3 regions of the Acidovorax carolinensis genome follow, and region 2 is predicted to be linked to each of the others. Evidence: predicted binding sites of a transcription regulator. Region 2 holds the regulator's gene; each other region holds the start of a gene.

Region 1 (7,493 bases), 460 kb from region 2:
TTTCATCGACGATCTTGCGGCCGATATCGACCAGGTGGCCGTATTGCACGCCGCTGGGGCAGGTGCTTTCGCAGTTGCGGCAGGTCAGGCACCGGTCCAGGTGCATCTGCGTCTTGCGCGTGGGGGCCTCGCCTTCGAGCACCTGCTTGATGAGGTAAATGCGGCCGCGCGGGCCGTCGAGCTCGTCGCCCAGCAACTGGTAGGTGGGACAGGTGGCCGTGCAGAAACCGCAGTGCACGCATTTGCGCAGGATGGCTTCGGCCTCCGGTCCGTCGGTGCGTGCGCGGTATTCAGGGGCGAGTTGGGTTTGCATGGGGTGCAGCCTGGATGGATCAGCAAGAAAGGTTCAGGGGCGGGCGGCAGCTGGGCGGGCCCGGCCTTGCGCAGGGGACGGCGCAGGCGCGCCCGATCGGCCCACAGCGGGGGCAGCGACAGGGCCAGCAGCACCAGCGCCAGCGGCACCACAAACACAAAGCCCACATGCTTGAAGCCAGCCGCCCCGGCGATGCCACCGACAAGAAACATCGCCACCAGACCCGCAAACAGGCGCAGCCGTGCGTGGTTGGCGCGCACCTGGTTCTCCACCGCGATGCCGGTGCGGTTCCAGTACAGCATCTTGCCCAGCTCGATACCGAGGTCGGTCACCACGCCCGTCATGTGCGTGGTGCGGATCTGCGACGAGGACATCTTGGTCACGGTGGCGTTCTGCAGCCCCATGATGAAGGACAGCAGCAGCACCGTCATGGGCACGGAAAAAGGCGTGCGCCAGTCGAGCGTGATGGCGCCCACCAGCCCGAACACCAGCATGAGCCCTGCCTCCAGCAGAAGCGGCAGCGCATAGCTGCTGTGCAGTTTGCGCTGCAGCGCCCAGTTCACCATGACCGCCGTGGTGGCCGCCCCGCTGATGAAGGCCAGCAGGGCCCCCAGGGCGCTGAGCACCAGCACCATGTTGCCCAGCACGAGGTTGTCGGCCAGCATCGACAGAAAGCCCGTCATGTGCGAGGTGTACAGGTGCACCACCAGAAAACCGCCCGCGTTCACCGCCCCGGCATTGAAGGCCAGCAACAGCCCCAGCACACGGTTGCTGGTGCCGGTGCGGTGGTGGCCGGTGAGATGCCGCAGGCGCCGCATGGTCAGATTCCGCCGCCGTCAAGGCATGGTTTCCGATGCCGTACGGCGGTGGCAGCCATGGGCGCGCCCCTCACCACTGCGGCGCCAGGCGGCCGGGATTGAAAATGCCAGCCGGATCAAAGGCGTGCTTGAGGCGCGCATGGATCTGCGCCAAGGCCACAGATTTCAGGCCAATTTGGCCTGTAGCGGTTGATCCATCAGCGCCATCAGCTATGAATAAAGAAGCACTTCCACCCACCGCCCGGGCCGCTTCGCGCAGTGCATCGCCCTGCTCCAGCGGCGCCTGCACCCAGCGCAGGGCGCCATGCCATTCGATCAGCGGCGATGCACCACCCGCAGGCAGAGCCAGCACCGGCGCGGTGGCGGGCAGCGACAGGCGCCACAGCGCCTGCCCGGGGCGCGCCCGGCGGGCGGCGAACCAGGGCAGGGTCTGATCCCGGCAGGCCAGCCAGTCGGGCGCCACGGTGGCGTTATCAAGCCGCGTGCCGCCCATGCTACGGCAGGCCGCATCGACCGCTGCCACGGCGCCGCGCAGGCGCACGTAAAGCTGACCCACGCCCGCGTCTTCCACCCAGCAGCTGGCGTTAAGCGGCAGGGGCTGGCCACCCCAGGCGTGCAGCCGGCGCAGGGCATCGGCCTGGCTGCATTCAAAGCGCAGCGTGGCCTCGCCGGGTGCCACGGGCAGCACCTTGAGGCTGACCTCGGTGAGCAGGCCCAGCGTGCCCCAGGCGCCCGCCATGAGGCGCGAGACATCGTAGCCCGCGACGTTTTTCATGACCTGGCCGCCGAACGTGAGCAGCTCGGCACGGCCGTTGAGCAGCACCACCCCCAGCAGGTAGTCGCGCACCGCGCCCACGCTGGCGCGGGCGGGGCCGCTCAGGCCCGCGGCCACCATGCCGCCCACCGTGGCGCCCGGGCCGAAATGGGGCGGCTCGAACGGCAGGCACTGGCCTTGCTCGGCCAGCACGGCCTCCAGCTCGGCCAGTGGCGTGCCGGCACGCACCGTGACCACCAGCTCGCTGGGTTCATAGCTCACGATGCCGGTGAGCGCGCGGGTGTCGAGCAGCTCGCCGCGCAACGCCAGACCATGAAAGTCCTTGGTGCCCCCGCCACGGATGCGCAGCGGCGTTTGCGCGGCGGCGGCGGCGTGGACACGGTCAACAATCTGGCGCAGGGCGAATTCCATGGTCTGCATGGTAGCGGCCCGCAACCAGGGCATGCCGGGTGGGCCGCATGAATTTTTTGAACAGCGGCCGTGCATTCCACTGGCGCAGCGACTGGTCGTGCGGCAAGCTGCTGTTTCACCCCACAAAAAAGGCCCGCCAGAAGGGCGGGCCAAAACCTTGAAGAGACACTCACCGAAATTTCAGTGCGCTGCGGTGCCACCAGACGCCGCAGCGCGGGGCGATCAGCGGTTGTACGCCGTCTCGCCGTGTGACGTGATGTCCAGACCTTCGCGCTCGGCTTCTTCAGAGACACGCAGGCCCACCAGCAGATCGGCGACCTTGTAGGCAATGAAGGAGACCACGCCCGACCACACGATGGTCAGCAGCACGCTCTTGACCTGGATCCACAGCTGCGCACCCATGGCGAAGGTATCGGGGGTCAGGCCACCCGTGCCGCCCAGGCTTTGCGAGGCAAACACCGCCGTCAGGATGGCACCGATGATGCCGCCCACGCCGTGCACGCCAAACACATCGAACGCATCGTCGGCACCCAGCATCTTCTTGAGGCCGCCCACACCCCACAGGCAGACCACGCCAGCGATCAGGCCCAGCACGATGGAACCCATGGGGCCCACGAAACCGGCAGCCGGCGTGACCGCCACCAGACCGGCCACCGCACCCGAGGCAGCACCCAGCATCGAGGCCTTGCCCTTGTGCAACGCTTCACCGGCCAGCCAGGACAGCGTGGCAGCGCCCGTGGCCAGAATGGTGTTGATGAAGGCCAGACCGGCCACACCGTTGGCAGCACCGGCCGAGCCGGCGTTGAAGCCGAACCAGCCCACCCACAGCAGCGAGGCGCCCACCATGGTCAGCGTCAGGCTGTGCGGGGTCAGTGCTTCCTTGCCAAAGCCGATGCGCTTGCCCACCATGAAGGCACCCACCAGGCCGGCGATACCGGCATTGATGTGCACCACGGTGCCGCCAGCAAAGTCGAGCGCGCCGTCCTTGCCCAGCAAACCACCGCCCCACACCATGTGGGCCATCGGGATGTAGCTGAAGGTGAACCACAGCACGGCGAAGATCAGCACGGCAGCAAACTTGATGCGCTCGGCGAACGAACCCACGATCAGCGCCACGGTGATGGCGGCAAAGGTGGACTGGAAGGCGACGAACACGTACTCCGGAATGGTCGGCAGCAGGCCCGACAGCGTGTCTGGCGCTATGCCCTTGAGGAAGATCTTGTCAAAGCCGCCAAAGAACTGACCCTCGCCGGCAAAGGTCAGGCTGTACCCATAAATGGCCCACAGCACGGTGATCAGCGCAAAGATCACGAACACCTGCACCAGCACCGACAGCATGTTCTTGGAGCGGGCCAGGCCGCCGTAGAACAGGGCCAGGCCCGGGATGACCATCAGGATCACGAGCATGGTGGAAGTCAGCATCCATGCGGTGTCGCCCGAGTCGAGCTTGGGCGCTGGCGCCGCGGGTGCGGCCTCGGCAGCCGCGGCGGCGGGCGCCGGGCTGCATCTGCCGGCGCAGCCACGGAGCGGCGGGCGCAGCAGCATCGGCCGCCGGGGCGGCAGTAGTGGTTTCGGCCGGGGCGGGTGCCTGGGCCAGGGACATCGATCCTGCGCAAAGCAGGCTCAGTCCCAGAACGAAGGAGGCAAGCAGTTTTTTCATGGCATGTTCTCTTTGTGGAATGCAGCGGGGCCTTGGCCGGCGCTTAAAGGGCTTCCTTGCCGGTTTCGCCGGTGCGGATGCGCACCACCTGCTCCAGATGGGTGACGAAAATCTTGCCGTCACCAATCTTGCCGGTGCGTGCCGCGCCTTCGATGGCTTCGATCACGCGGTCCACCAGCTCGTCGGCCACGGCGGCCTCGATCTTGACCTTGGGCAGGAAGTCGACCACATATTCCGCGCCGCGGTACAGCTCGGTATGGCCCTTCTGGCGCCCGAAGCCCTTGACCTCGGTCACCGTGATGCCTTGCACCCCGATGTCGGAAAGAGCTTCACGCACTTCGTCGAGCTTGAAGGGTTTGATGATGGCTGTCACCATTTTCATTTTGAGTTCCTCCGATAGACGGCACCCTAGGGGTGCCTGCCGTTGATTACAGGGTTTTGGTGAGCGTGGCGATCAGGCGGGCTTTGTTGCCGGGACCGAAATAGTCTTTCTTGTTGGCGCCCACGATGGCGGCACCCAGGGTGAGGCCGTCGCCAAAGTCGTAGGCACCGCCCACGCTGTAGTCCATGTAGTTGGGAACGCCCGAGTCCTTGATGTCGCTGGAAAAGCGGGTGAAGCCCACCGCGGCCTTCAGCGTCACCTTGGGCATGACTTCCTGCGCCACCGCGAAATTCAGGTAGCCCGTGTTGCGGCCCTTGAGACCAGAGCCAGACTTGGCGCCCGCCCAGCCGAAGTAATCCTTGGACACCGTGTGCGAATACTTGGCCGTGAGCGGGCCGAAGGTGGCGGCGCCATAGAGCTCGGTGGTGTTGCCGCTGGTGTTGCCGGGATACAGGTAGCTCAGGGCCCCCAGATCCAGGTCCACCTCACCGGCCTTGAATTTGTAGCCACCGTAGATATCGGCTTCCAGCGAGTTGCCGGACAGCCAGTTCACGCTGGAGTTCCAGTTGCCGACGTACCAGCCGGTGTCACCGAAGGCATAGTCAAAACCGCCCTGCACGGCGGGCTTGAAAGCGCTGACCTTGCCGGTGTCCTGGTCCTGCCCCCGGAACTTGTAGTTGCTGGTCAGGCTGACATTGCCGGTGAGCTGGGCACTGGCCAGCAAAGGCAGGGCTGCAGCAAAGGCGACGCTCAGAAGCTTGATGGATGCGCGGTTCATGGTTCCTCCGGTTGGACAAAGAGTAGGGACAGTCGGGTTAAGCACGGTCCGTGCCATGTTGTGAACGACCATGGCGACAGGGCCCGTATCCACGGCGTGCGTTCGCCCGTACATTGGCTGCAGCGCCACGCGATCGCACCCCATTGGTGCGCAGCGCCGCCAGCAGGCGACAATCACCCACACACCGCACCCAACTGGGGAGAAAACCGTTCATGAGTCTTGCATTGGTGCAAAGTCGCGCGCTTCTGGGGCTGGAAGCGCCCTCCGTCACCGTCGAGGTGCATCTGGCCAACGGGCTTCCCAGCTTCACCCTGGTCGGCCTGGCCGATGTGGAGGTGAAGGAGGCGCGCGAGCGTGTGCGCTCGGCGCTGCAGAACGCGGGGCTGGAGTTCCCCCACAACAAGCGCATCACCGTAAACCTTGCACCGGCCGATCTGCCCAAGGACTCGGGGCGCTTTGACCTGCCGATTGCCCTGGGCATCCTGGCCGCCAGCGGACAGATCGACGCCAGCCGCCTGGCCGGCCATGAGTTCGCCGGCGAGCTGTCGCTGTCCGGTCAATTGCGCCCTGTGCGCGGCGCACTCGCCACCAGCCTGGCGCTGCGCGCCCACCAGGTAGCGGTGCGGCTGGTGTTGCCACCGGGCAGCGCCGAAGAAGCCGCCCTGGTGCCCGGCGCGCAGGTTTACCGCGCGCGCCACCTGCTGGATGTCGTGCGGCAGTTCCTGCCGGCAGGCGGCCAGGAGTCCATCGACGACACCGCTGCCACGGACGAGGGCTGGTGCCTGCTGCAGCCCGCACCGCTGGCCACGCAAGCGGTCTATGCCGATCTTTCGGACGTCAAGGGCCAGGCCGCCGCCAAACGCGCGCTCGAAATCGCGGCCGCCGGCGGGCACAGCCTGCTGATGATGGGCCCGCCCGGTTCGGGCAAGTCCATGCTGGCCCAGCGCTTTGCCGGGCTGCTGCCAGCCATGACGATGGAAGAGGCCCTGGAAAGTGCGGCCGTGGCCAGCCTGGCAGGTCGCTTCGCTGCCGGGCAATGGGCGCAGCGGCCCACCAGCCAGCCCCACCACACGGCATCGGCCGTGGCGCTGGTGGGCGGCGGCTCGCCGCCGCAGCCAGGAGAAATATCACTGGCCCACCACGGGGTGCTGTTCCTGGACGAGTTGCCGGAGTTCCCCCGGGCCGCCCTGGAGGCCCTGCGCGAGCCCCTGGAAACCGGGCGCATCACCATTGCGCGCGCCGCCCGGCGCGCCGAGTTTCCGGCGTGTTTTCAGATGGTGGCTGCCATGAACCCCTGCCCCTGCGGCTTCTTGGGGTCTGCGCAGCGTGCCTGCCGCTGCACGCCCGACCAGGTGGCGCGCTACCAGGGCAAGCTCAGCGGGCCCCTGCTTGATCGCATCGACCTGCATGTGGAGGTGCCCGCGTTGCCGCCCACCGACCTGCTCGACGCGCCACCGGGCGAGGCCAGCGCCGCTGTGCGCGAGCGCGTGGACCGCGCCCGCCTGGCGGCCATCACCCGCCAGGGAAAAACCAACCAGGCGCTGCAGGGCCAGGAAATCGATACCCACACCGCCCTGGAGCCCGCAGCCACACAGTTTCTGCAAACGGCGGCAGCGCGCCTGGGCTGGTCGGCCCGCAGCACGCACCGCACCCTGAAGGTGGCGCGCACCATTGCCGACCTGGCCGGTGCCGCCAGCACCCAGGTGGCGCATGTGGCAGAGGCCGTGCAATACCGGCGCGTGCTGCGCGGGCCTGCCGCCTGAAGCACCGCCCCCGTTACCCCCATACCCCTGGCCGCCCAGCGGCCCCCACCTGCAACCCAGCTCCCAAGAATCCATGAAAAACCTGAAAATCGGCACTCGCCTTGGCGGAGGATTTGCCCTCGTTCTCGTCCTGATGGTCATGATGACCACCATTGGCCTGTGGCGCCTGCAAACCGTGGCACAGGCCACCCACAACATGACCCAGCAGCCCCTGGCCATGGAACGGATGATCAGCGACTGGTACCGGTACGTCTACAGTGCCGTCCGGCGCACGTCCGCCATCGTCAAGAGCACCGACCCGTCGCTGGGCGCCTTCTTCGCCGAAGACGCCGCCATGTCCACGCGCGAATCGGGCAAGCTGCAGGACCAGATCGAGCCCCTGCTCTCCAGCCCGGCCGAAAAGGAACTGTGGGTCACGATCAAGAAGGCCCGCGTCACCTATCTGTCGTCGCGCGACCAGGCGGTGAAGGCCAAGGCAGACGGGCAACTGGAGGAAGCCGACCGCACGCTGAACCAGGCCTTCCTGCCCGCGGCCGAAAAATACATGGCCCTGATCCAGCAACTGCTGGACCTGCAACGCGCCAGCATCGACA
Region 2 (7,493 bases):
GCTCCACGTAGGCCACGGCCGCCAGGCGGCGCTGGGCGATGCCATCTGCAACCTGTTCAGCACCCAAGGCTGGAAGGTGCACCGCGAGTTCTATTACAACGACGCGGGCGTGCAGATCGACACGCTGACCAAAAGCACGCAGCTGCGCGCCAAGGGCTTCAAGCCTGGCGACGACTGCTGGCCCACCGACAGCGAGAACCCGCTGGCCAAGAACTTCTACAACGGCGACTACATCGCCGACATTGCCGAAGCCTTCAAGGCCAAAGCCACGGTCAAGGCCGACGATCGCGAGTTCACGGCCAATGGCGATGTGGAGGACTACGACAACATCCGCCAGTTTGCCGTGGCCTACCTGCGCAACGAGCAGGACAAGGACCTGCAGGCGTTCAATCTGCAGTTCGACGAGTACTACCTCGAATCCAGCCTGTACACCAGTGGCCGCGTCGAGGCCACGGTGAACAAGCTCATCGCCAACGGCAAGACCTACGAACAGGACGGCGCGCTGTGGCTCAAGAGCACCGACTACGGCGACGACAAGGACCGCGTCATGCGCAAGCAGGACGGCACCTACACCTACTTCGTGCCCGACGTGGCGTACCACATCGCCAAGTGGGAGCGCGGCTTCACCAAGGTCGTCAACATCCAGGGCACCGACCACCACGGCACCATCGCCCGCGTGCGCGCCGGTCTGCAGGCGGCGGGCGTTGGCATCCCGCAGGGCTACCCCGACTATGTGCTGCACACCATGGTGCGCGTGGTCAAGGGCGGTGAAGAGGTCAAGATCAGCAAGCGCGCGGGCAGCTACGTCACGCTGCGCGATTTGATCGAGTGGACCAGCAAGGATGCGGTGCGCTTCTTCCTGCTCAGCCGCAAGCCCGACACCGAGTACACCTTCGACGTGGACCTGGCCGTGGCGCAGAACAACGACAACCCCGTGTACTACGTGCAGTACGCGCATGCGCGCATCTGCTCGGTGTTGCGCGCCTGGCAAGAAGCCGGTGGCGGCGATGTCGCCTCGCTCAAGGATGTGGATCTGTCGGCCCTGGAAGGCCCGCAGGCCCAGGCGCTGATGCTGCAGCTGGCCAAATACCCCGAGATGCTCACCGCCGCCGCCGACGGTGAGGCGCCGCACGATGTGACCTTTTACCTGCGCGATCTGGCCGCCAGTTACCACAGCTATTACGATGCCGAGCGCATCCTGGTGGACGACGAGGTGGTGAAGAAGGCGCGCCTGGCGCTGGTCGCTGCCACCGCACGGGTGTTGCACAATGGCCTGGCCGTGCTGGGCGTATCGGCCCCAGCCAGAATGTAAGCAGTTACTACCATGAAGAAAAAACAGACGGGTGGCACCACCATCGGCTTCATTGTCGGGGTCATCGTGGGCCTGGGCGCTGCCCTGGCCGTGGCCGTGTATGTGACCAAGGTGCCCGTGCCCTTCCTGAACAAGGGCGGCCTGCGTGGCGTGGACCAGGACGCCGCCGAAGCCCAGAAGAACAAGAACTGGGACCCCAATTCGCCGCTCTACGGCAAAAACCCCGCGCGCCCGCCCGCCCCTGCCGCGGCCGCCTCGGCCAGTCCCAATGGCGCGGCACCGGCCGCCGAAGTCACCGCTGCGCGTACCCCCGCCAGCAAGCCTGCGACGGCAGACGCCAAGCCGGCCACCAAGGTCGAAACCAAGCAGGCACCCTCGGCGGACCCGCTGGGCGATCTGGCCAAGGCCCGGTCGGCGGCGGTGGATCCGTTTGATTATTTTGTGCAGGCCGGTGCGTTCCCCAGCCAGTCGGGGGCCGATGCCCAGCGCGCCAAGCTGGCCATGCTGGGCTGGGAGGCCCGCGTGAGCGAGCGCGAACAGAATGGCCGCACCGTGTACCGTGTGCGCGTCGGCCCTTTTTCCAAGCGCGACGATGCCGAGCAGCTGAAGGAAAAACTGGAAAGCGCCGGCGTCGAGTCCGCGATGGTGCGTGTCCAGCGCTAGGATGGCGGCGTCCATCGCCATCGTCTGAACTTTTTCATGGGGGCGTTCTCACACCCCCAGACCAGAACAAGGAGTGTCCCTTTCATGAAACGCCGCGAGTTTTCCCTGTCCACCGCTTCGGTGGTTGCCTCTTCCGCCCTGACCCTGCCGCTGGCCACGCCGGCCATGGCACAGGCGCGCCAGTTCAAGGAGGGCAAGGACTACACCAAGCTCGCCAAGCCGTTGACGCCCGATGCGCCCGCCGGCAAGGTGGATGTGATCGAGTTCTTCTGGTACAGCTGCCCGCACTGCAATTCCTTTGAGCCCACGCTGGATGCCTGGGTCAAGGCGGCCCCCAAGGACCTGAGCATCCGCCGCATTCCGGTGGCGTTCAATGCCAGCTTTGTGCCGCAGCAAAAGCTGTATTTCACGCTCGAAGGCATGGGCAAACTCGATACGCTGCACGCCAAGGTGTTCCGCGCCATCCATGTCGAAAAGCTCAAGCTCGCCAAGGACGAGGACATCTTTGCCTGGGTGGCCCAGCAGGGCGTGGACGCCGCCAAGTTCAAGGAGGTCTACACATCCTTCACCGTGGCCAGCCAGGTACGCCGTGCCTCGGCGCTGCAAGAGGGCTATGGCGTGGAGGGCGTTCCCTCGATGGGCGTTGCTGGCCGGTTCTATACCGATGGCACCATGGCCGGCAGCATGCAGACCGTGCTGCAGGTGGTGGAGTATCTGGCGGGCGTGGCGCGCAAGGGCTGACCCCGCAGTGCCCACCCGTTCGAGAAGCCCGCGACTGCGGGCTTTTTTATGGGCTGCAGCGCCCGTGCATGGCTACAATCCGTGCAAGATTCGTGCCTCATGAAAAATAGATTCCTCTCGATCCTGCTGCTGACGGCCCTGGCCTGCGCCCCTGGCGTGGGCCTTGCCGAAAAAGCCGACCGCAACAAGCCCATGAACATCGAGGCCGATGCGTTGCGCCACGATGAGCTCAAGCAGACCAGTGTGTTCACGGGCCGGGTGGTCATGACCAAGGGTTCCATCGTGCTGCGGGGCGCGCGGCTCGATGTGCGCCAGGATGCCGATGGCTACCAATATGGCGTGGTGACGGCCGAGCCAGGCAAGCGCGCGTTCTTCCGGCAAAAGCGCGACACCCCGGCCGGCGCACCCGACGAGTTCATCGAAGGCGAGAGCGAAATCATCGAGTACGACGGCAAGGCCGACAACGTGCGCTTCATCACCCGCGCCGAGATGCGCCGCTATCGTGAATCGGTGGTGACCGATGACGTGTCGGGCGCCGTCATCGTCTACAACAACCTGACCGACGTGTTCACGGTCGATGGCCAGAAAAAGTCGGCTGCAAGCGCGCCGGGCGATGCACCCGCCCCGGGCGGACGCGTGCGCGCCGTGCTGTCTCCGGCCAAGGAGCAGCCTGCCGGCGTTGCGGCCCCGGCGCCGGCGGCCAGCGGTCCGGTGCTGCGTCCCAGCAACTCGCTCGGCGGTGCAAGCAAGTGAGTGCTGCGACGGTGAATACAGGTCAAGGCCCAGATACCCAGGCGGGCAGCCGCCTGGAAGTCGAGCACCTCGAAAAATCCTATGGCAGCCGCAAGGTCGTCAAGGACGTGTCCCTGGTCGTGCAAAAGGGCGAAGTGGTGGGGCTGCTTGGCCCCAATGGCGCGGGCAAGACCACCTCGTTCTACATGATCGTTGGCCTGGTGCGCTGCGATGGCGGTGATATCCGCATCGATGGCCACTCGGTGGCGAACATGCCGATCCACCGGCGTTCGCGTCTGGGGTTGTCCTATCTGCCGCAAGAGGCGTCGATCTTTCGCAAGCTGAACGTCGAGGAGAACGTGCGCGCCGTGCTGGAGCTGCAGCGCGGCGACGATGGCAAACCCTTGCCCGGGCCGAGATTGAAGCGCGCCTCACCGCCTTGCTGCAGGAGTTGCGCGTGGACCACCTGCGCGAATCACCGGCCCTGGCCCTGTCGGGCGGTGAGCGCCGCCGGGTCGAAATCGCCCGTGCCCTGGCCACCCAGCCGCGCTTCATCCTGCTCGACGAGCCCTTTGCCGGCATCGACCCGATCGCGGTGATTGAGATCCAGCGCATCATCGGCTTTTTGAAGGCGCGCGGCATCGGCGTGCTGATCACCGACCACAACGTGCGCGAAACGCTGGGCATCTGCGACCACGCCTTCATCATCAGCGATGGTCGCGTGCTGGCCCAGGGCACTCCGTCCGAAATCGTTGACAACGCCGAGGTGCGTCGGGTGTACCTGGGCGAACATTTCAGGATGTGATGAAACCGGGTCTTTCGCTGCGCGTTTCGCAGCACCTGTCGCTCACGCCGCAGTTGCAGCAATCCATCCGGCTGTTGCAGCTGTCGACGCTGGAGCTGTCGCAGGAAGTCGAGCAGATGCTCGATGAAAACCCGTTTCTGGAGCGCACCGCCGAAGAAGCGCCGCGCGAGGAATTTGGCCTGGAGGCGGCCGACACCCCCGCGCAGGCCGACGACTACAGCGCCGATGACGCTATGTATTCAGGAGCTGCTGGCGCAAGCAGTACAAGCGCTGAGGGCCAAAATGATGCTGAAACCCCCAGCGCCAGCGCGGATGAGCCCGACTGGAGCGGCGACGGCACCGTGGAAATGGCGCCCAACGATGCCGAGTGGGGTGGCGATGCACCCGCCCGCAACCGCAACGACTCCGACGGCGACGAGGCCGATGCCACCGAGCTGGCGCGCTCGCACGAGTCGCTCACGTCCTTTCTGCACCGTCAGGCCCTGGCGCTGCGCCTGTCCGAGATCGACCGCGCCGCGCTGCGTTTTCTGATCGAATCGCTGAACGACGATGGCTACCTCGAAGAACCACTTGAAGAGCTGGCCACGGGCCTGGCCGGCGAGGGCAACCTGGAGCAGATCGACGAGCTGGTGCACCGTTTCACCGTGGCGCAACGCCTGCTGCAAAGCCTGGAGCCCGTGGGCGTGGGCGCGCGCAACCTGGCCGAATGCCTGACGCTGCAGCTGACCGCCCTGGCCGCCGATGAAAACAGCGCGATCGACCCCGACACCGTGCAGACCGCTCTGCGCATCTGCCAGCAGCCGCTGGAGATGCTGGCGCGCCGCGACATCCGCCGCCTGACGCAGCTGTGTGGCGATGGCGAGGAGCGCACCCGCGCCGCCATGGCGCTGATTGCCCGCCTGGAGCCGCGCCCCGGCCGCCGCTTTGCCGATGTCGAGCGCAACATCATCGTGCCCGACGTCATCGTGCGCAAGGCGGGCCGTGCCAACGGCCGCGATGGCCAGCACAACTTCATCGTTCAGCTCAATCCCGACGTGATGCCGCGCCTGCGCGTGCACGACATCTACGCCGGCGCTCTGCGCGGTCACAAGGGCGGCGAGGGCCACCAGGGCATGCAGCAGCGCCTGCAGGAGGCGCGCTGGTTCATCAAGAACATCCAGCAGCGCTTTGACACCATCCTGCGCGTCTCCCGCGCCATCGTCGAGCGGCAGAAGAATTTTTTCACCCACGGCGAGCTGGCCATGCGCCCGCTGGTGCTGCGCGACATCGCCGACGAGCTGGGCCTGCACGAGTCCACCATCAGCCGCGTGACCACCGCCAAGTACATGGCCACGCCGATCGGTACCTATGAGCTCAAATACTTCTTTGGCTCGGGCCTGGGCACCGAGACCGGCGGCAATGCCTCCAGCACGGCGGTGCGTGCGCTGATCAAGCAGTTCGTCGCCGCTGAAAACCCCGCCAAGCCGCTGTCCGACAGCCAGATCGCCGAGATGCTCAAGGAGCAGGGCATCGAGTGCGCGCGCCGCACGGTGGCCAAGTACCGCGAGGCGCTCAAGATCGCGCCCGCCAACCTGCGCAAGGCGCTCTAGGCACACCCCCGCTTGGGGCGCATGGCGCCCCCTGTGCGATTCTTTCGTTTATCTACCCGCCGTACCCACCATGGCCCGCATCGTTTTCGACCTTCCCCCGCATTTCGGTTTTGCCACCGAGATGCAGATCTACATCAGCCACGTCAACCAGGGCGGGCACCTGGACAACGCACAGCTGCTCACGTTGGTGTCCGAAGCGCGCGTGCGCTTCTTCCAGTCGCTGGGCTACCCCGAGGCGGACGTGGGCGGCCTGTCCATCGTGGTGGGCGACATCGTGGCGCAGTACAAGTCCGAGGGTTTCCACGGCGAGACGATGCGCGTGGAGATGGCGCCAGCGGACTTCAACCGCTATGGTTTCGACCTCGTCTTTCGCATGACCGAGAAGACATCGGGCCGCGAGGTGGCGCGCGGCAAGATCGGCATCGTCTTCATCGGCAAGGCAGACCGCAAGGTGGCGCCGATTCCCGAGTCCATCCGCCAGTTGCTGCTGCTCAAGGCCTGAGCGCGTATCCTTTCGCCCAGTCTTATGAACCAACTCCAACTTTTTCTTCCCTGCGCCGCCGGCGTCGAGAGCTATCTGGCCGACGAGGTGCACGCCATCACCGGCCTCACGGGGCAAGACCTGCTCACCGGCCGGGGCGGCGTGCTGCTGCGCGCGTCGTGGCGCGATGCGCTGCTGCTCAACCTGCACAGCCGCCTGGCGCAACGCGTGCTGGTGCAGCTGGCGCACCGTCCCTATCGCTCTGAAAACGACCTGTATGCCGCCGCCAGCGATGTGGCCTGGGAGATCTGGTTCACCACGCGCCAGACCTTCAAGGTCGAAGTGACGGCCCAGCACAGCCCGCTGCAGAGCCTGAATTTCGCGGGCCTCAAGGTCAAGGACGCCGTGGCCGACCGCTTTCGCGCCAAGACCGGCGTGCGCCCCGACGTGAACACGCAGTGGCCGGACGTGCGCATCCACCTGCACCTGACCACCGACGAGGCCACGATCTACATCGACACCTCGGGCGAGCCGCTGTTCAAGCGCGGCTGGCGCGAGGACAAGGGCGACGCGCCGCTGAAGGAAACCCTGGCCGCCGCCATGATTGCTGCGAGCGGCTGGGACCCGCTGGGCGACCACCCGGTGCCGCTGTACGACCCCTGCTGCGGCAGCGGCACCATCGCCATCGAGGCCGCGCAGATCGCCTGCCGCATCCCGGCGGGCATGTTGCGCCGCTTTGCGTTCGAGAAGATGCTACCGTTCCAGACGCATGTCTGGAGTGCTATCAAAATCGAAGCTGAAAGCGCAATCCAGAAAAGCGCTGTGCCCCTATTTGGCAGTGATGTGGCCCACCGCATGGTCGATTTTGCGCAGCGCAATGCCGAGCGCGCCGGGGTGGCCGATGCGGTGCAGCTGCGCGGCGGCGATGCCCTGCAGCGCATGCCGCCCTGCGAGCAGCCCGGCGTGATGCTGCTCAACCCGCCCTATGGCGAGCGCATTGCCGCTGCTGGCACCGCCGGGCAGAACGCCAATGAGCGCGCGGCCGAGCGCGCCCTGGGCGCCAGTGTGGGCCGCGAAGCCGCGCACACCGACGATGGCGGCGAATTCTTCAGCCAGCTGGCCGCGCACTGGAAAAAGAACTATGCCGGCTGGCAGGCCTGGATGCTCACG
Region 3 (7,493 bases), 1.5 Mb from region 2:
TTGGCCGGTCAGGCTGAACGGCCCCGCGCCGGGCTTGCCGATCTGGCCCGTGGCCAGGTGCAGGTTGATGAGCGCGGCGTTCTTGGCGGTGCCGCTGCTGCTCTGGTTGAGGCCCTGGCAGTAGAGGCTCAGCGTGGCTTTGGACGTTGCAAACCACTTTGCGGCCGTGGTCAGGTCGGCCACCGAGATGCCGCACACCTGCGCCACGCGCTCGGGTGTGGCGTCGCGCACCAGGGCCTTGAGTTCATCGAAACCTGTGGTGTGTGCGGCAATGAAAGCCGCGTCGATCCAGCCCTCCCACAGCATCAGGTGCAGCATGCCGTTGAACAGCATCACGTCGCTGCCCGGCTGTATGGGCAAAAACAGGTCGGCCATGCCGGCGGTGTCGGTGCGGCGCGGATCGGCCACGATGAGCTTCATGCCCGGGTTGGCGGCGCGTGCGTCTTCGATGCGGCGGAACAGCACAGGGTGGGCCCAGGCCGTGTTGCTGCCCACGATGAACAGGCACTGCGCGTGGTTCAAATCGTCATAGCAGGCGGGCGGCGCGTCGGCGCCCAGCGTGCTCTTGTAGCCCGCCACGGCGCTGCTCATGCACAGGCGCGAGTTGGTGTCGATGTTGTTGGTGCCGATCAGGCCCTTGGCCAGCTTGTTGAAGACGTAATAGTCCTCGGTGAGCAGCTGGCCGCTGACGTAAAAGCCCACGGCATCGGGGCCATGCTGTGCGATGGTGTTGGCGAATTTGTCTGCGGCCATTGCCAGCGCTGATTCCCACGGTAGAGGCAGTGCTGCTGCGTTGCGCTGCGCGCGGTGCAGGGGGTGCAGCAGACGGGTCTGCAGTGTGATGGGGCTGGTGGCAGTGAGGTGCAGGGTCGAGCCCTTGGTGCACAGGCGGCCGAAGTTGGCGGGGTGGGTGGGGTCGCCGCGCACACCGGTGATTTGCGCGCCTTCGGATTCGATGATCACGCCGCAGCCTACGCCGCAGTAGGGGCAGGTGGATTTGGTTTCTTGCATGGCGTGGGTTTTGGGTGTTTTTGGGCTCTAGCGCTTATTCATCAAGCGCTGGTAGCTATTTTTTCTGTAGTGTCTATTTTTCACTGGCCGTTCGTGCTGAGCTTGTCGAAGCCGGAACGTGCCAGTTGGGACAGCATGCTTGGTTTCAAGGCGGAGGCCGGGAGTCGCCCGGCATGCGAGTAACTTTCTTTTGCTTCGCCAAAAGAAAGTCACCAAAGAAAAGGCGACCCCCAGTCTGCGACCCCTTCGCTGCGCTACGGGGCGACCTGCGTCGGTGCGGTTGCGGGGTGCGCCGCAGAACTCACTGCGCTGCTGTGCAGCTCCGTTCAAACAACTGCGGCGAGTCAGATCACGAGGCATGCGCGCTTCGACGCGCATGCTCACCCCGCAAGCGCCCCGACGCAGGCGCAGCCAGCAGGGGTTGGACAGCCGAACAGCCGAATATCCACACGGGCCATTGCTTCGCTCGGCCCAGTTTGCGCAGCGCGTGGCGCTTGCGCCTGCGATGTGGGGCCGAGCGCAGCGCAGCGAAGCAATGGCCCGAATGGATGTTGGTTCCCCAGCCCCTCTGTATGTGCCGAGGAGCGCAGCGGGCGGGGTGGCATGTGTGCCGCAGGACACACATGCATCGTGGTCTGACTCGTCGCAGTTGTTTGAGCGGAGCGCGTCAGCGCGCAGCGAGTTCTGCGACGCACCCCGTCGGCGAGCACCACAGGTTGCCCCAGCGCGCAGCGCTGGGGACGCAGACAGCGGGGTCGCCTTTTCTTTGGTGACTTTCTTTTGGCGACGCAAAAGAAAGTTACTGCGCCGCCGGGCGCATACCCCGGCCTCCGCCCTCTGCAAAGGCAAGCCAGCAAAAATAGGCAGCCCCGTAAACAAATCAAACCCCCACAGTCCTGCGTGCAGGCCCCGCCACAGGCCGGGTCAGATCGGTCGCTACAGATGCCAACTCCTGCGAATCCATATACACCGCCCCATCCTCCACCCTCACCGCAAACTTCGGCGTGCACCCCTCATCCGGCGCCGCCGCCTGCCCATCGCACAAGCCAATCGTCCAGTTGTGCATCGGGCAAGCCACCTGCGTGCCAAACACAATGCCTTGGCTCAGCGGCCCGCCCTTGTGCGGGCAGCGGTCCAGCAGCGCAAAAACGCCGCCCGCATCGTTGCGGAAAACCGCCACATCCAGGCCCTTTTCGCGGGCGACGCGGCGCGAGCCGAGCACCGGGATGTCTTCCACGCGGCAGATCAGTTTCCAGGCATTCATTGCTATTCCTTTGGTAGCTGCTTGCGCTTATCCATCAAGCGCTAGAGACATTTTTTAGGCTCTTCTAGCGAATAGTAGTGATGGCATGCTCCGTACGTCCTCAAACAGCGTTTTTGGAGTACGGCGTTTATCGAGTGCATCACTAGCATTCGCTAGAAGAGCCATTTTTTATTCAATAAATGGGATCAAGCCACGGCAATCGGAATGAACTGGCGCTGGTCCACTGCTGCCTTGTCAAACTCGAACCAAGGGTCGGGCTCGCCGTCGAGCGCAAACTGCAGCTGCTCCCACAGCGCCTTGCGGCCCTCGTGGTCTTCCAGAATGCGCTTTTTCACATAGTCCAGGCCCACGCGGTTCACGTAGTGCACGGTGCGCTCCAGGTACCAGCCTTCCTGGCGGTACAGCTCGCAAAACGCGCCGGTGTACTCCAGCACTTCTTCTGCGGTTTTGAGCTTGGTGAAGAAGTGGGCCACCTCGGTCTTGATGCCGCCGTTGCCGGCCACGTACATCTCCCAGCCGCTGTCCACGCCGATGATGCCCACGTCCTTGATGCCGGCCTCGGCGCAGTTGCGCGGGCAGCCGCTCACCGCAAACTTGACCTTGTGCGGGGCATACATGCGCCACATGGCGCGCTCCAGGTCCTTGCCCATCTGCGTGCTGTCTTGGGTGCCCATGCGGCACCACTCGCTGCCCACGCAGGTCTTCACGGTGCGCAGCGCCTTGGCATAGGCGTGGCCGCTGGGCATGCCGATGTCCTTCCACACGTTGACCAGGTCTTCCTTCTTCACGCCCAGCAAATCGATGCGCTGGCCGCCCGTGACCTTGATGGTGGGGATGTGGTACTTGTCGGCCGCATCGGCAATGCGGCGCAGCTCGTCGGCCGTGGTCTCTCCCCCCCACATGCGGGGGATGACGCTGTAGGTGCCGTCTTTCTGGATGTTGGCGTGGCTGCGCTCGTTGATGGCGCGGCTTTGCGGGTCGTCCTTGGCGTCCTTGGGCCAGGTGCTGATGAGGTAGTAGTTGACGGCGGGGCGGCAGGTGGCGCAGCCGTTGGGCGTCTTCCACTCCATGAATCGGAACACGTCGCCAATGCTCAGCAGCTTGTTGGCGCGGATCGCGTCGCGCACGGCCTGGTGCCCATGGTCGGTGCAGCCGCACAGGGCCTTGGTCTTGGGTGTGGCGCTGTAGTCGCCACCGGCGGTGAACATGATGATCTGCTCAACCAGCCCGGTGCACGAACCGCAACTCGCGCTGGCCTTGGTGTGCTTGCGCACTTCATCGAGCGTGAACAGGCCCTTGTCCTTGATGGCCTTGCAGATGGCGCCCTTGGTCACGCCGTTGCAGCCGCACACTTCGTCGCTGTCCTGCATGGCGGCGGCCTTGCTCTGGCCCTGGTGGCCGGTGTCGCCCAGGTGCGATTCGCCGAACATCAGCTTGTCGCGGATGTCGTTCACCGTGCGGCCGTCGCGCAGCAGCTTGAAGTACCAGCTGCCGTCCACGGTGTCGCCATACAGGCAGGCGCCCACCAGCTTGTCGTCCTTGATGACGAGCTTTTTGTACACGCCGCCAAAGGGGTCGCTCATCACGATCTCCTCGGTGTCGGCGCCGCCCTGGAAGTCGCCCGCACTGAACAGGTCGATGCCCGTCACCTTGAGCTTGGTGGACGTGAGCGAGCCCTGGTAGCGGCCAATGCCGAACTCGGCCAGATGGTTGGCCAGCACCTTGCCCTGCTCGAACAGCGGCGCCACCAGGCCATAGGCAATGCCCCGGTGCGCGGCGCATTCGCCCACGGCGTAGATGCGGGCGTCGGTGGTGGTCTGCAGCGTGTCGCTGACCACGATGCCGCGGTTCACATGCAGGCGCATCTTTTCAGCCAGTGCGGTGTTGGGGCGGATGCCCACGGCCATCACCACCAGGTCGGCGGGCACCTCGGTGCCGTCCTTGAACTTCACTGCCTTCACGCGGCCCGTGTCGTCACCCAGCAGCTCCTGCGTCTGTGCCTTCATGAGGAACTGCATGCCGCGCTCGGCCAGCGACTTTTGCAGCATCCGGCCGGCCACGTCGTCGAGCTGGCGTTCCATCAGCCAGTCGCCCACATGCACCACGCTCACCTGCATGCCGCGCTTCATGAGGCCGTTGGCGGCCTCCAGGCCCAGCAGGCCACCGCCGATCACCACCGCATGTTTGTAGGTGGCGGCCGCGTCGATCATGGCCTGCGTGTCGGCAATGTCGCGGTAGGCCAGCACGCCCTGCAAATCCTTGCCCGGGATGGGCAGGATGAACGGGTTGGAGCCCGTGGCCATGATGAGGCGGTCGTATTCGGCGGTGATGGTCTCGCCCGCTGCATTGGTGGCGTGGACGGTGCGGTGCACGCGGTCCACGTCGGTCACGGTGAAACCCGTGTGCAGCGTTATGTGGTGATCGGCATACCACTGCCAGTCGTTCAGGATGATCTCGTCAATGGTCTGCTCGCCGGCCAGCACGGGCGACAACAGGATGCGGTTGTAGTTGGGGTGCGGCTCGGCGCCGAACACCGTGATGTCGTACAGGTCGGGCGCAATCTTCAGCAGCTCTTCGAGCGTGCGCACACCGGCCATGCCGTTCCCCACCATCACCAGCCTGGATTTTTTCATCGTGACCTCCGTAGGCGTTTCGGAAAAACAAAAAGGCGTCCGCACGGTGCGCTGGCCTGGCAGCCAACACCCTCGCAGGGACGCCATCGTCTTCGTCAGCCCAACACGCCATTGCACCGGGCTCAACATGCGGCCTACCTTGGCCACACCCGGGGTAATGCAAGGCCTGTGCCAGCGGTGAGCGGAATGGAGGGTTTTGGCGAAATCGGGCTGCAACGCTTATGTATAAAGCGCGAATAGCTATCAAAAAAGAAGTAGCGATAGAGGCGGGCTCGCGTTGCCGGTGCAAGGCCAGCGTGGCGGTTGGGCCAGCTTGGTGCGTGTGCACCACGGGGAGCTGGCCTCAACGTGGTGGGCATGGCGGATCAGCGCCCACGCTTCACCAAAGGGCTTGCACCGCCCTGCGCTGGAAACTGCTTGTCTCACAGCGCAGTGCGAAAACCTTCGCGCGCCGCTTCAGGTGCCGGGCGTTGTCGTGCTATCGCCCGTGGCGGCGTCGTTCCATCCGCCGCCCAGCACCTTGTACAGCGTGATGCGGTTGGCCTGTTCGGCCAGCGCCAGACCGATCAGCGTCTGCTGCGCGCTGTAGAGCGAGCGCTGGGCGTCCAGCACGGGCAGGTAGCTGTCGGCGCCCAGGCGGTAGCGGGCTTCGGACAACTGCAATGCCTTCAGCGTGGCCGCCTGCAGCGATTGCTGGGCCTGCAGGCGCTCGGCCAGCGTGGCGCGTTCGGCCAGGGCATCGGCCACTTCGCGGAACGCGGTTTGCACGGCCTTGTCGTATTGGGCCAGGGCGGTGTCGCGCGCGGTTTCGGCGATCTGGAGGTTGGCGCGGTTGCGGCCAGCATCAAAGATGGGCAGGCGGATCTGTGGCGCAAAGCTCCAGGTGCCGTTGCCGCCGTCAAACAGGCCCGACAGCGCGTTGCTGGCGGTGCCCGCCGACGCCGTGAGCGTGATGCTGGGGAAGAACGCGGCACGCGCCGCGCCAATGCTGGCGTAGGCGCCGCGCAGGGTGTATTCGGCGGCGCGCACGTCGGGGCGGTTGAGCAGCACCGACGAGGGCAGGTCGGCCGGCACCGCCAGCAGGGTGGCGGCGGGCGTGGCAGTGCTGGGGTTGGGGGCGACCGACGTCGTTGTCGTTGCCGGTGCGGCCTGGGTGGGCGACGCCTCGGTCGCCCCGGCTGCCGGGTTCGCGCCATCAGGCAGCAGGGCCGCAGGCACTGGCGCGCCCGCCAGCAGGGCCAGTGCATTGCGGTCGCGCGCCACCTGGCTGGTGAAGGCGGCCACATCGGCGCGGGCGGTGTCCACCGTGGTCTGGGTTTGCGCCAACGTCAGGCCCGAGGCAGCGCCCAGCTCGTAGCTGCGCTGGGTCAGCTCGTATGACTTCTGGCGGCTGCGCAGGGTGTCTTGCGCCAGTTGCAGGCGCCGGCCATCGGCGTCCAGCGTGAGCCAGGCGTTGGCCACCTCGGCCACCAGGCTCAGTTGCACGCTGCGGCGGTTCTCGGTGGTGCGCAAAAATTCCTGCAGCGCGGCCTCGTTGAGGTTCTTCACGCGGCCAAACAGGTCAATCTCGTAGCTGCTGAAGCCCAGCTGCGCGCTGTACTGGCTGCTGGTGGGCGAGCGGCCGCTGGCGGTCAGGTCGTCGGCCGTGCGCGTGCGCGTGCCGGCGGCGGTGGCGCCCACGGCAGGGAAGCGGTTGGACTGCTCCACGCCATATTGCGCGCGGGCCTTCTCGATGGCCAGCATCGCCACGCGCAGGTCGCGGTTGTTTTGCAGCGCCAGCGCCACCAGCGCGCGCAGGCGCGGCTCCTGCAGAAATTCCTGCCAGCCCATCGGGCCGATCTCGGGTGCCAGCGCGGTGCCGTCCGCCACGCTCGTGCCGGTCAGCGTGGCAGGCACGGGCAGTGCGGGACGCGCATAGTCTGGCGCCAGGCTGGTGCAGCCAGCGAGGCTCAGCAGAGCCAGCAAGGCCAGTGCGCTGGCGGCGGTGGCGCGCACCACGGTGCGGCGGGGGGCGATCAGGGGGGTGCGGCTCATGCGGCGGCTCCGGTTTCGCTGGCTGTCTGCTTTGCCTTGCGGTCGGCAAAGTAGCCGCGAATCAGGACAAAGAACACCGGCACAAAAAAGATGCCCAGCACGGTGGCCGACACCATGCCGCCCAGCACCGCCGTGCCGATGGCCTGGCGCCCACCGGCGCCCGCGCCGCTGCCCAGGGCCAGGGGCAACACGCCAAAACCAAAGGCCAGCGAAGTCATCAAAATGGGGCGCAACCGCAGGCGCACGGCTTCCAGCGTGGCATCGAGCACGCTGCGGCCGCGCTCTTGAAGCTGGGTGGCAAATTCCACGATCAAGATGGCATTTTTGGACGACAGCCCCACGGTGGTGAGCAGGCCCACCTGAAAGTACACGTCGTTCGACAGCCCGCGAAACCCGATGCCCAGCAGCGCCCCGACAATGCCCAGCGGCACCACCAGAATCACCGAGAACGGCACCGACCAGCTTTCGTAGAGTGCGGCCAGACACAGGAACACGAACAGGATGGACACCGCATACAGCAGCGGCGCCTGCGAGCCCGACAGCCGCTCCTG

What was found. Region 2 encodes sigma-54, which starts transcription at its own class of promoters, with help from an activator protein. Its sites were predicted from a motif close to TGGCANGNAANCTGCTTT; they were not measured.
Region 1: CBP34_RS00850 (TorF family putative porin) is a predicted target of sigma-54. The motif match lies at 5,176-5,193, and genes of this name have one in related genera.
Region 3: nirB (nitrite reductase large subunit NirB) is a predicted target of sigma-54. The motif match lies at 5,065-5,082, and genes of this name have one in related genera.

The regions. Positions count from the first base shown of each region.
Region 1 is NZ_CP021361.1:183,364-190,856, reverse strand. Features, by position in the region: gene glcF (glycolate oxidase subunit GlcF) at 1-313, opposite strand, end outside; partial or broken gene CBP34_RS00870 (YoaK family protein) at 364-1,131, opposite strand; gene glcE (glycolate oxidase subunit GlcE) at 1,202-2,326, opposite strand; partial or broken gene amt (ammonium transporter) at 2,540-3,977, opposite strand; gene glnK (P-II family nitrogen regulator) at 4,021-4,359, opposite strand; gene CBP34_RS00850 (TorF family putative porin) at 4,406-5,137, opposite strand; gene CBP34_RS00845 (YifB family Mg chelatase-like AAA ATPase) at 5,350-6,900, shown strand; gene CBP34_RS00840 (methyl-accepting chemotaxis protein) at 6,974-7,493, shown strand, end outside.
Region 2 is NZ_CP021361.1:3,844,812-3,852,304, reverse strand. Features, by position in the region: gene argS (arginine--tRNA ligase) at 1-1,312, shown strand, start outside; gene CBP34_RS18100 (SPOR domain-containing protein) at 1,325-1,975, shown strand; gene CBP34_RS18095 (thiol:disulfide interchange protein DsbA/DsbL) at 2,060-2,716, shown strand; gene lptA (lipopolysaccharide transport periplasmic protein LptA) at 2,816-3,469, shown strand; partial or broken gene lptB (LPS export ABC transporter ATP-binding protein) at 3,466-4,253, shown strand; gene CBP34_RS18080 (RNA polymerase factor sigma-54) at 4,253-5,842, shown strand; gene CBP34_RS18075 (acyl-CoA thioesterase) at 5,913-6,344, shown strand; gene CBP34_RS18070 (THUMP domain-containing class I SAM-dependent RNA methyltransferase) at 6,369-7,493, shown strand, end outside.
Region 3 is NZ_CP021361.1:1,252,743-1,260,235, forward strand. Features, by position in the region: gene CBP34_RS05840 (nitrate reductase) at 1-1,011, opposite strand, end outside; gene nirD (nitrite reductase small subunit NirD) at 1,892-2,275, opposite strand; gene nirB (nitrite reductase large subunit NirB) at 2,461-4,908, opposite strand; gene CBP34_RS05855 (efflux transporter outer membrane subunit) at 5,365-6,942, opposite strand; gene CBP34_RS05860 (efflux RND transporter permease subunit) at 6,939-7,493, opposite strand, start outside.